Regions from separate parts of the Psychrobacillus sp. FSL W7-1457 genome, predicted to be linked through region 1. Evidence: predicted binding sites of a transcription regulator. Region 1 holds the regulator's gene; each other region holds the start of a gene.
What was found. Region 1 encodes LexA, which represses DNA repair genes until DNA is damaged. Its sites were predicted from a motif close to CGAACATATGTTCG; they were not measured.
Positions count from the first base shown of each region.

Region 2: recA (recombinase RecA) is a predicted target of LexA. The motif match lies at 2,013-2,026, and genes of this name have one in related genera.
Region 3: NSQ95_RS15400 (carbohydrate kinase) is a predicted target of LexA. The motif match lies at 1,370-1,383, and genes of this name have one in related genera.

Region 1 is NZ_CP151993.1:1,634,105-1,637,392, reverse strand. It holds gene NSQ95_RS07790 (DUF896 domain-containing protein) at 82-315, opposite strand; gene NSQ95_RS07785 (recombinase family protein) at 381-1,028, opposite strand; gene NSQ95_RS07780 (LysM peptidoglycan-binding domain-containing protein) at 1,025-1,336, opposite strand; gene lexA (transcriptional repressor LexA) at 1,511-2,131, shown strand; gene NSQ95_RS07770 (hypothetical protein) at 2,277-2,657, opposite strand; gene NSQ95_RS07765 (DinB family protein) at 2,913-3,288, shown strand, end outside.
Region 2 is NZ_CP151993.1:1,458,330-1,461,617, reverse strand. It holds gene rny (ribonuclease Y) at 1-290, opposite strand, end outside; gene recA (recombinase RecA) at 869-1,933, opposite strand; gene NSQ95_RS06820 (competence/damage-inducible protein A) at 2,106-3,288, opposite strand, start outside.
Region 3 is NZ_CP151993.1:3,131,589-3,134,876, reverse strand. It holds gene motA (flagellar motor stator protein MotA) at 1-551, shown strand, start outside; gene motB (flagellar motor protein MotB) at 535-1,299, shown strand; gene NSQ95_RS15400 (carbohydrate kinase) at 1,403-2,503, shown strand; gene NSQ95_RS15395 (pseudouridine-5'-phosphate glycosidase) at 2,500-3,288, shown strand, end outside.

The sequences.
Region 1 (3,288 bases):
ACATCCTCTCGAACAAATTTTTTTCTATATTATTAGTGTAGACAACAATCTCTGTATTATCAAGGTTTCTGAAATGATTAGTTAATTCAGAAATTTACCCTTTTTTGCTTGCTGGACCTTTTCTGGCGTTACATCATTTCCAGACGGGTCAATAACTTTTACATTTTCAATTGTATCTCTCATCGTCGCTCTAAATGTTTCCAAATATTCTTTGCGTAGTGCACTTTGTTCTTTTGCCTCTTCAATAGATAATCCGCTAGACTTAGATTTCTTTGACAGCTCGTTAATACGTGCTAATTTTTCTTTACTTAACATTTAATTTCATCCTTTCAGCTATCTCTTATATAAAGGTATGAAAAAAACACACGAAGTGCAAGTCTTTACTCTTCGTGTGCTTCTTTATATTCAATATATCTTCTATGTACGGTAGCTTTACTTATATGAAATCCTAACCCTTTGAGAGTGGATGTAATTTCCTCATAAGTTAGTCCTGCATTTCTTAACCGGACTATTTCATCAACCGGTATATCTATACGATCTCTTCCTTCAGGATTCCCTCGAGTTTTTAAATTCTTTTCTGGCTTATAACCTTGCGAGATTGCTCGTTTCATCCCACGTTTAATTTTGGCGTTGTGAATTTTGCGCTGATACTCCTCCACTAAGGCAAGAATTTCTAAAAGCATAGAATCCATTTCATTCAGGTTTAATATTCCTTTATCTTGCAATGTAAATACTGTAGTATTCGTTTTCTGCAGCATATGAAGGACTGCCATTCTCCCATTTCCTCTGCCGATTCTAGTTTCATCTTGGACAAATACAGCTTTAATATCGTTTTCCTTCACATAATTAAGCATTTCTAGTAGGCCATCTCTCTCCACATCGTACCCACTATGCTGGTCTAAGAATACTTGAGAAACCTCATAACCCTGTTTTGTTGCAAAATCTATTAGCTCTTCTTCTTGTCTCTCTAGTGAAGTTTCTTGAGTAGACTTGTCTGTACTTACCCGACAATAAATAACTGATTTCATTCTCCTGCTACCTCTGTTCCATAATTTAAGTGATAGTTCTCACTTACCTTTGGAATTACTATAACATCTCCTGGTTTAATAGAGGTATCATATAAATTATTCATTTCAATAACTTTACTAATCCAGTCTTCTTTAGAATCTTTTACTCCATATTCACTAGCAAGTCCCCAAAGGGAATCTCCTTGTTCTATATGAATTTCGTAATTTTTCTCTGCCGAGATTGTATGTGTAATAGCCATAGTTGTTATGAAAATTAGATTAAGTCCTAAAAATAACGCTAAAAAATAATTGTTTTTTAACCAATTCATGTTAAAACCTCCAAATAAGAATGTTTGTTCGGTATGTATAATTTAATAATAATGCGAACACTTGTTTTTGTCAACATATTTTAGAACCTATGTTTGCATATTGTATAGGACACTGTTATACTATTAACAAGTATTAATATAGTAGGTAATTTATTACTAAAAGAGGTGAACTCATTGAAGAAAGCGTCGAAAAGACAGGAAGATATTTTAGCTTTTATAAAAGAAGAGGTTCGTAAAAAAGGCTATCCACCTTCCGTACGTGAAATTGGCGAGGCTGTTGGACTTGCCTCAAGCTCTACAGTGCATGGTCACTTAGCAAGATTAGAGAGTAAAGGGTTAATTCGGAGAGATCCTACAAAACCACGCGCTATTGAAATATTGGACGGTCTGGAAGTTTCTGTGGAAAGACAGGGAGTTGTGCATGTTCCTTTGGTAGGTAAAGTTACTGCAGGTATGCCTATAACAGCTATTGAAAATGTTGAAGAATTTTTTCCTTTACCTGAGACGTTCGGTACATCAGACGACCATCTATTCATGTTAGAAATTATGGGTGACAGTATGATTGAAGCTGGAATCTTGAATGGAGATTATGTTGTGGTTAAACAACAACAATCTGCTAATAACGGGGATATTGTAGTTGCAATGACTGAAGATGACGAAGCTACTGTGAAACGGTTCTTTAAAGAAAAGACATATTTTAGATTACAACCAGAAAACTCGACTATGGACCCTATTATTGTGAACCAAGTTTCGATTTTAGGAAAAGTAGTTGGAGTATACCGACATATCCACTAATAATCTCTTGACTTATTTCCGTATCATAGTATGATTACGTAGAGCCGATATCATATCTAAACTAGAAAGTGGACATTTCTGTTTAGATCATCGAAAAACCCCTTCGCATTTATATGTGAAGGGGTTTTATTTTTGATTTAATGGCTTATACCTTGTTTGCATGATTAGAAATCACTCTCATTCCTTCTAACAATGTTTTAGATTCCTCATTAAAATAATGCCTGATATCTTGCCTCATTAGTAAGGACGGGTTTTCTTTTATTTTCATTCTTAATGATCTCACGTCAAACATTTTTGAGTACATATTAATTGAATAGATAATCGCCACCTCTTGGCGAGATACAGGCTGAGGTTCAGAGTCAATGGTAGTGTTTAAATACTGTAAGACATTTAAAGTAGCGTCATCTAACAAATGCTTATATAAGTTAAGATGATGTATATTATCAATTATATATTTCCTAACTGTAATATAGTCTAATTTTTCCATACAATCGTTAATTGTATGAATCATCTCTTTAGTTTCCACACTTACCCCTCCGCCATGTTTTATATTATTTTACGTTCATGAATAGCTTTTACTAAATAAAATATGAGCGGAAATTAATTCTACTTTAAAATTAAAACAGCATATTAATCTCTACTATCTTTTAATTGTTCGTTATTTGTGTTTCTATATAAAAAATGGATTATTCATTTAACTAATCCTCTATTATTACCCCAATAAAAAACTAATAAACCAAAGAGAGTTATAGTTTAATTACCAACGAAAGGAAGATGAAAGATGCTATTCCCTTATCGGAACGATTATCGAAAAACGTTATTGCCCTACTTAAAAAATTTACCTGAAGAAAATTGGTTAAAAACGACAAAAGACTACCCAAACAATTTAGCTTGGGTAATATCACATATTGCTACAAGTGAGGATTATTGGATAAATGAAGTTGCTTTCAAGAAGAATTTAATATTAACTGTAGATGAATATTCCCAACCATTAGAAATTATTAAAGCCTATGAAGAGATCAGATTACATACAGATGCAATTCTTGAAAGTATGGAAACTATTGATTTAAATCAATTGATAGAGGTCCCTATCTTTTCTGATGGGTGGAGCCCGCCTTCTATACCAACTATCCGTTGGGCATTTCAACATGTGTATG
Region 2 (3,288 bases), 180 kb from region 1:
AGATTCTCTTCTCTTTGTAATAACCGATTTTCCTGTTTTTGCAGTTCCATGCGGCGTTCTCGGATGTCAGATTCAGCTTCATTTCGTAATTGGTGAGTTTCATCTTTGGCCTCTAAAAGTGCTTCTTTCTTTAATGCTTCTGCCTCTCGCTTTGCTTCCTCTATAATGAGTACAGAAGATTGTTTTGCACCAGTCACTTTTGAATCATTCACTTTTTTCAGATAACCGTAACCAACAGCGCCACCGATAATAAGACCAAGCAAAGCGGAGATGATAATTTCCAATGTCATTTCGAACACCCCCTCTTGCTATACTTTTAAGTTTCAGTCGGCACATATATGCTAATTGAATGCATATTTGTACTGCTTTTTAGTCATTTAATAAAGAAATTATACAATTTTAATTGTATAGATGTAGAAATACTCTGTCAAGGAAACGGAAGAATATTATTAGTTTTAGAGAGAGGATATCTATTACTTTAGGTATTGCCTAAATAAAATGATTTCATAATTCTTATTTAAAACAATTTCATATTTTCTTTTATTATGTAAAACCACTAGGAAAAATCAATAAAAGATTCATGATACTTATCTGCATAGCAAAGAGTATTATAATTAGTTTCAACTCTGGTGGCCCTTTTCTGAAGAATGATCCATGTTCATTCAACCGACTAGAGTCACTGCCTGTCGCATCAACGAACGCTTTTAATAGGTAAAGCTTCTATTTTTGAAATTAGCTCATTCATAAATACTAAAGTTCAATTAAAATTGGACTTTGTGATAAGTTTAAATTCACAAAAAATATTAGAAATAGATTTTAAAAAAAGATACCAAGAGAAAGTCTCTTGATATCTTTTTAATTTTAACTATTATTCATCTTCTAAAAGTAGCTCGAACTCGCCATCTTCGTCCTCTGGCTCATGCGCTGCAATAACAAGTGCACCAGCAGTCATACCTAGAGATTGACGGATTTTTAATGCCACTTCTTCTTTAATAGCAGGGTTTTCTTTCAAGAATTGCTTAGCGTTTTCTCGCCCTTGGCCAATACGTTCTTCATTGTAAGCATACCAAGAACCACTTTTTTGGATAATATCGTATTCAGAACCTATATCAACGATTTCTCCTTCTTGAGAGATTCCTTCTCCGTACATAATATCTACTTCTGCAGTTTTAAATGGTGGAGCAACTTTGTTTTTTACTACTTTAATTTTCGTTTTGTTACCCATAATGTCTGTACCTTGTTTAATAGCTTCAGCACGTCTTACTTCTAAGCGGACAGAGCTGTAGAATTTAAGTGCGCGACCACCCGGCGTTACCTCCGGGTTACCAAACATTACTCCAACTTTTTCACGAATCTGGTTAATAAAGATTGCTATAGTGTTAGATTTGTTAATAACTCCAGAAAGTTTTCGTAATGCCTGAGACATTAAGCGAGCTTGAAGACCAATATGAGAGTCTCCCATTTCTCCTTCTATCTCCGCTTTTGGTACTAATGCTGCAACAGAGTCGATAACAATGATTTCAACCGCACCACTGCGGACTAGAGCTTCTGCGATTTCAAGGGCTTGCTCTCCAGTGTCGGGTTGAGATAATAATAATTCATCTATGTTAACGCCTAGTTTTTGTGCATATACAGGGTCCAACGCATGCTCTGCATCAATAAATGCCGCTTGCCCACCTGTTTTTTGTATTTCTGCAATAGCGTGAAGCGCTACAGTTGTTTTACCTGAGCTCTCTGGGCCATAAATTTCAATAATACGACCTCTTGGATATCCGCCTATTCCAAGTGCTGCATCAAGAGCTAGGGAACCACTTGAAGAGGTAGAGATTTCACGGTCTGTTTTCTCTCCTAATTTCATTACGGAACCTTTACCAAATTGTTTCTCTATTTGTTTTAAAGCCATTTCTAACGCTGCTTTACGATCATTAGCCAAATGTATTTCCTCCTAGAAACTATCATTTTTTTTACTATCTTTAGTATACTCGGTCTTTGAGAAATTTACAAGAAAAAAGCGAACATCTATTCGTTTATTTTTTACCACTATTAGATTTTGATAGAAAAAAACAGCACAAAATGATAATTTGAGCCGTTTTCCTTTGTCAAAATTAAATTTTCGATAATCCTTCTTCTCTTAAAAGTCGAATCAAATAATGAATAGTAAACTTAACTGTTCTTAAACGATTTGTGTTTCTCATACCGGATAGATTCAATTTATAAGAAATTGGAGCAACGTCTCCATACGCTATTCCAATCCACACCGTTCCTGCCGGTTGATCTCCATGTCCATCTGGTCCAGCTGCTCCAGTAATACCTACACCTATCGTTGTTTCAAACTTTTCTTTGACTCGACTAGCCATTTCTTCTGCAACATGACTAGAAACCACACTATGTTCATCAATCGTTTCTCTTTTAACACCAAGCTGATTGATTTTCACTTCTTCAGTGTAGGTGATAATGCCACCTACAAGTGCTACGCCCATTCCTGGGACTGCAGCCAACTCTGATTGAAAAAGTCCAGCTGTCATACTTTCGGCAGCAGAAATTGTTAGCTTGTTGTCAATTAGTATATCTCTTAGCTTGGAGGCTAAAGATTCGTTATTATATCCATACACATGTTTGCCCACACGGTTTAAGATTTCAGCTTGTAGCTTTTCAATCCTTTTCCAAGCTTCTTCTTCCGTATCTGCTTTCGCAGTAAGTCGTAATGTTACCTCTCCGTCAGAAGCTAGCGGCGCAAGGGTAGGATTTGTTTGATTGTCCAATAAATCCTGTACTTCATTCTCCAGCTCTGCTTCGCCAATACCATAAAAGCGAATGACATGGGACATAATTACATTTTCTTTATAAAGCAGTTTAGGCAACAGCGGCTTAGCCTCAAATTGGAACATCGGCTCTAATTCTTTTGGAGGGCCAGGCAATAACATATATGTATGTTTCTCTGTGGAAAGAAGCATCCCCGGAGCCATTCCATGCTTGTTTTCAAGGACAGTACAGCCTTCTAAAACTAATGCTTGTTTTTTATTGTTCTCTGTCATTACTTTTCCAGCTCTTTTAAAGAAATCCTCTATATATATGATTGCATGATCATCTAATACAAGATTTTTGTTAAGGTGTTTAGAAATTGTTTCTTTTGTAAGATCATCTTTAGTAGGTCCTAAACCTCCTGAAAAAATAATGAGGTCAGCTCGATTTTCTGCGATTTTTATAGCTTCTAACAAACGATTAGGATTGTCTCCAACTACTGTGTGGTAATACACATCGATCCCTAACTCTGCCAGCTGGGAGGAT
Region 3 (3,288 bases), 1.5 Mb from region 1:
GGGCTGATTTAGCTCGTAGAGAAGGGTTACTTGCATTAGAGAGTAAAACAACCGATGTGGAAGATCCATTTTTGAAAAATGGACTTACTTTAGCTATCGATGGACAGAATGCAGATTATATTAGAGATGTGTTAACAGAAGAAATTAATGCCTTGGAAGAAAGGCATTCCACTGGTGCTCAGATTTTCACGCAGGCAGGTACATATGCACCTACTCTTGGAGTGTTAGGTGCAGTAGTTGGTTTAGTAGCAGCGCTAGGTGATATGAATGATATAGAAAAATTAGGACATGCAATTTCCGCTGCATTCATAGCTACATTATTAGGGATATTCACAGGTTATGTGCTTTGGCATCCATTTGCCAACAAGTTAAAACGAAAGTCAAAGCAAGAGGTTAGACAAAAAACTATGATGTTAGAGGGAATCCTTTCTGTCTTAGAAGGAGATGCACCACGTGTGATAGAGCAGAAATTGGCTTCTTATCTATCTATGTCTGAACGTAAAAAAGTTTTAAATGAAAGCGGGGAGGCAGGCCTTGGCAAAGAAGCATAAAAAACATCAGCATGAAGAGGAAATGAGTGAATCTTGGCTTCTTCCTTACGCAGATATTTTAACTTTACTACTTGCACTGTTTATTGTGTTATTTGCTTCTAGTACTGTTGATCAAGAAAAGCTAAACCAAATGTCCGCGGTATTCAATCAAGTGTTTGATGGGGGGACCGGACTAATGGAACAGCCGTCGCCAATGGACGTACCTAGAAACAATAATAGCGGTGATTCCAATCAAAGCATGGCTTACATCGAGGATCAGCAAGCTTTATCTGAGATTCAAGACAGTGTCGATGAATACATAGCGGTTAATGCGCTAGAGAAACAATTTGCAACTGAGTTAACAAGCGAAGGTCTTTTAGTGACAATTAGAGATAGCATTTTATTTGACTTGGGACAGGCAGAGGTAAAAAAAGAGTATCGACAAATTGCAGAAGATATATCAGATTTACTGGTGTTTGATCCGCCTCGGAATGTTGTGATTACAGGACACACGGATAATATTCCGATATCTAGTAGTGTTTATGCCTCTAACTGGGAGTTAAGTGTTATGCGCTCGGTGAACTTTTTGAAAATATTAGTAAACAATAACACGATTGATCCTCTGTACTTCAGTGCAAAGGGCTACGGAGAATTCAAGCCGGTTGCTGCTAATGATACGGAAGAAGGCAGAGCAAAAAATAGACGTGTCGAAGTGCTGATACAGCCTCGAGTATTAGAGGATGGCAGCTTAAACGACCAACCCCAATAAAATGAAACTGACAATTATTTAAAATAGTTGTCAGTTTTTCTTTGACTTTTCAAAACAAAAGTTTATAATTAAAACAAATGTTTGAAGAGGGGAGGTTGTCCTAATGGAATCCAAGGAATTAAAAGTTCTGACCTATTTGCGTAACAATCCTTATGCATCACAACAAGAAATGGCAGATGCCTTAAAGATGTCCAGGCCAGCAGTTGCTAATATCATTTCTCAGCTCATTAAAAGTGGGAAGATTATTGGCAGAGCATACATTTTACCAGAGAATAAAGAGTTTATTTGTATAGGCGGAGCTAATGTAGATAGAAAGTATATAGTAAAAGATCAATTACAAATGGGTACTTCTAATCCAACTACAAGCCTGCAAAGTATAGGCGGAGTTGCAAGAAATATTGCTGAAAACTTAGGAAGGCTTGGCAATACCGTCAGGCTACTTACAGTTGTCGGAAACGATATGGAATACGCTTCTATCGAAAAGGCATCTAGTCACTGGATGAACTTGTTTTCTGTAGAAAAGCTTGTTAACTACTCTACGGGAACGTACTCAGCCGTACTAGACCAACAGGGTGAAATGCTTTTTGCCCTGGCTAATATGGATATTTATGATCAGCTAACAGTGGAATACATGAAAAAACAAGAGGCTTATCTTACCAATGCGCAAATGCTCATAATAGATATGAACTGTCCAAAAGATGTAATGGAATACATTCACGCATTGGCGGTCGGCAATAAGATTCCTCTTGCGATTATTCCAGTGTCTTCACCGAAGATGAATCGAATGCCGGAGAACCTGGAAGGAATAGAGTGGCTTATAACAAATAAGGATGAAGCAGAAACATACTTTCAAACGCAGATTGTGGATGAGGAATCTTGGAAACGTACTGCCGAGGCATTTGTCCAAAAAGGCATACGCCATGTCATTATAACGAATGGCAGTAAGGGAGTAGTATGTGCAGGGAAAGAGATTGAGACGTTGTTTATGCCTGCCATCCAAACAGAGCAGGTAGTAGACGTGACTGGCGCAGGAGATGCCTTTGTTTCTGGGGTTCTTCATGCTTCGTTGGATGGAGTAGAAGTAAAGCAGGCTGTGCTGACTGGGATGATTAACGCTACCAAAACACTCCAATCTGTAGACACAGTACGAACTGAACTAACAAAATTAAAGTTAACTAATGAACTGGAGGAATATTTAAAATGAAAAAATATCTAACGTACTCACAAGAGGTTGAACAAGGAATGGCACAAGGAAAAGCAATCGTAGCACTAGAATCTACTATCATTTCTCATGGGATGCCTTATCCACAAAACATTGAAATGGCAAGAAAAGTGGAACAAATTATTCGTGATAATGGAGCAGTTCCTGCAACAATCGCAATTATGGACGGGAAGATTAAAATTGGTTTATCCAATGAAGAATTAGAAACTTTAGCAACTAGCAGCAATGCTCGTAAAACTTCTAGAAGAGATTTACCTTATGTAGTTGCTTCAAAGGAAATCGGTGCTACTACTGTGGCAACAACCATGATTTGTGCGGATCTTGCAGGAATTCAAATGTTTGTAACTGGTGGTATCGGCGGAGTGCATAGAGGTGCTGAGACAACAATGGACATTTCAGCTGACCTTGAAGAGTTAGCTTCTACAAATGTTGCAGTTGTTTGCGCAGGTGCTAAGTCAATTTTAGATATCGGATTAACGTTAGAATACTTAGAGACAAAAGGTGTACCAGTAGTAGGATTCCAAACGGAAGCTTTCCCAGCATTCTATACTTCCACTAGCCCTTTTAAATCAGACTTCCGTATGGACGAAGAAAAAGAAGTTGCTGAAATGCTAAACGTTAAATGGGAGCTAGGTCTAAATGGCGGAGCGATCATTGCTAATCCTATCCCAGCAGAATATTCATTGGACGAGGAATACATGAATAGAATCATTCAAACAGCATTGCAAGAAGCTGAAGATAATGGCATTAAAGGTAAGGATGTAACA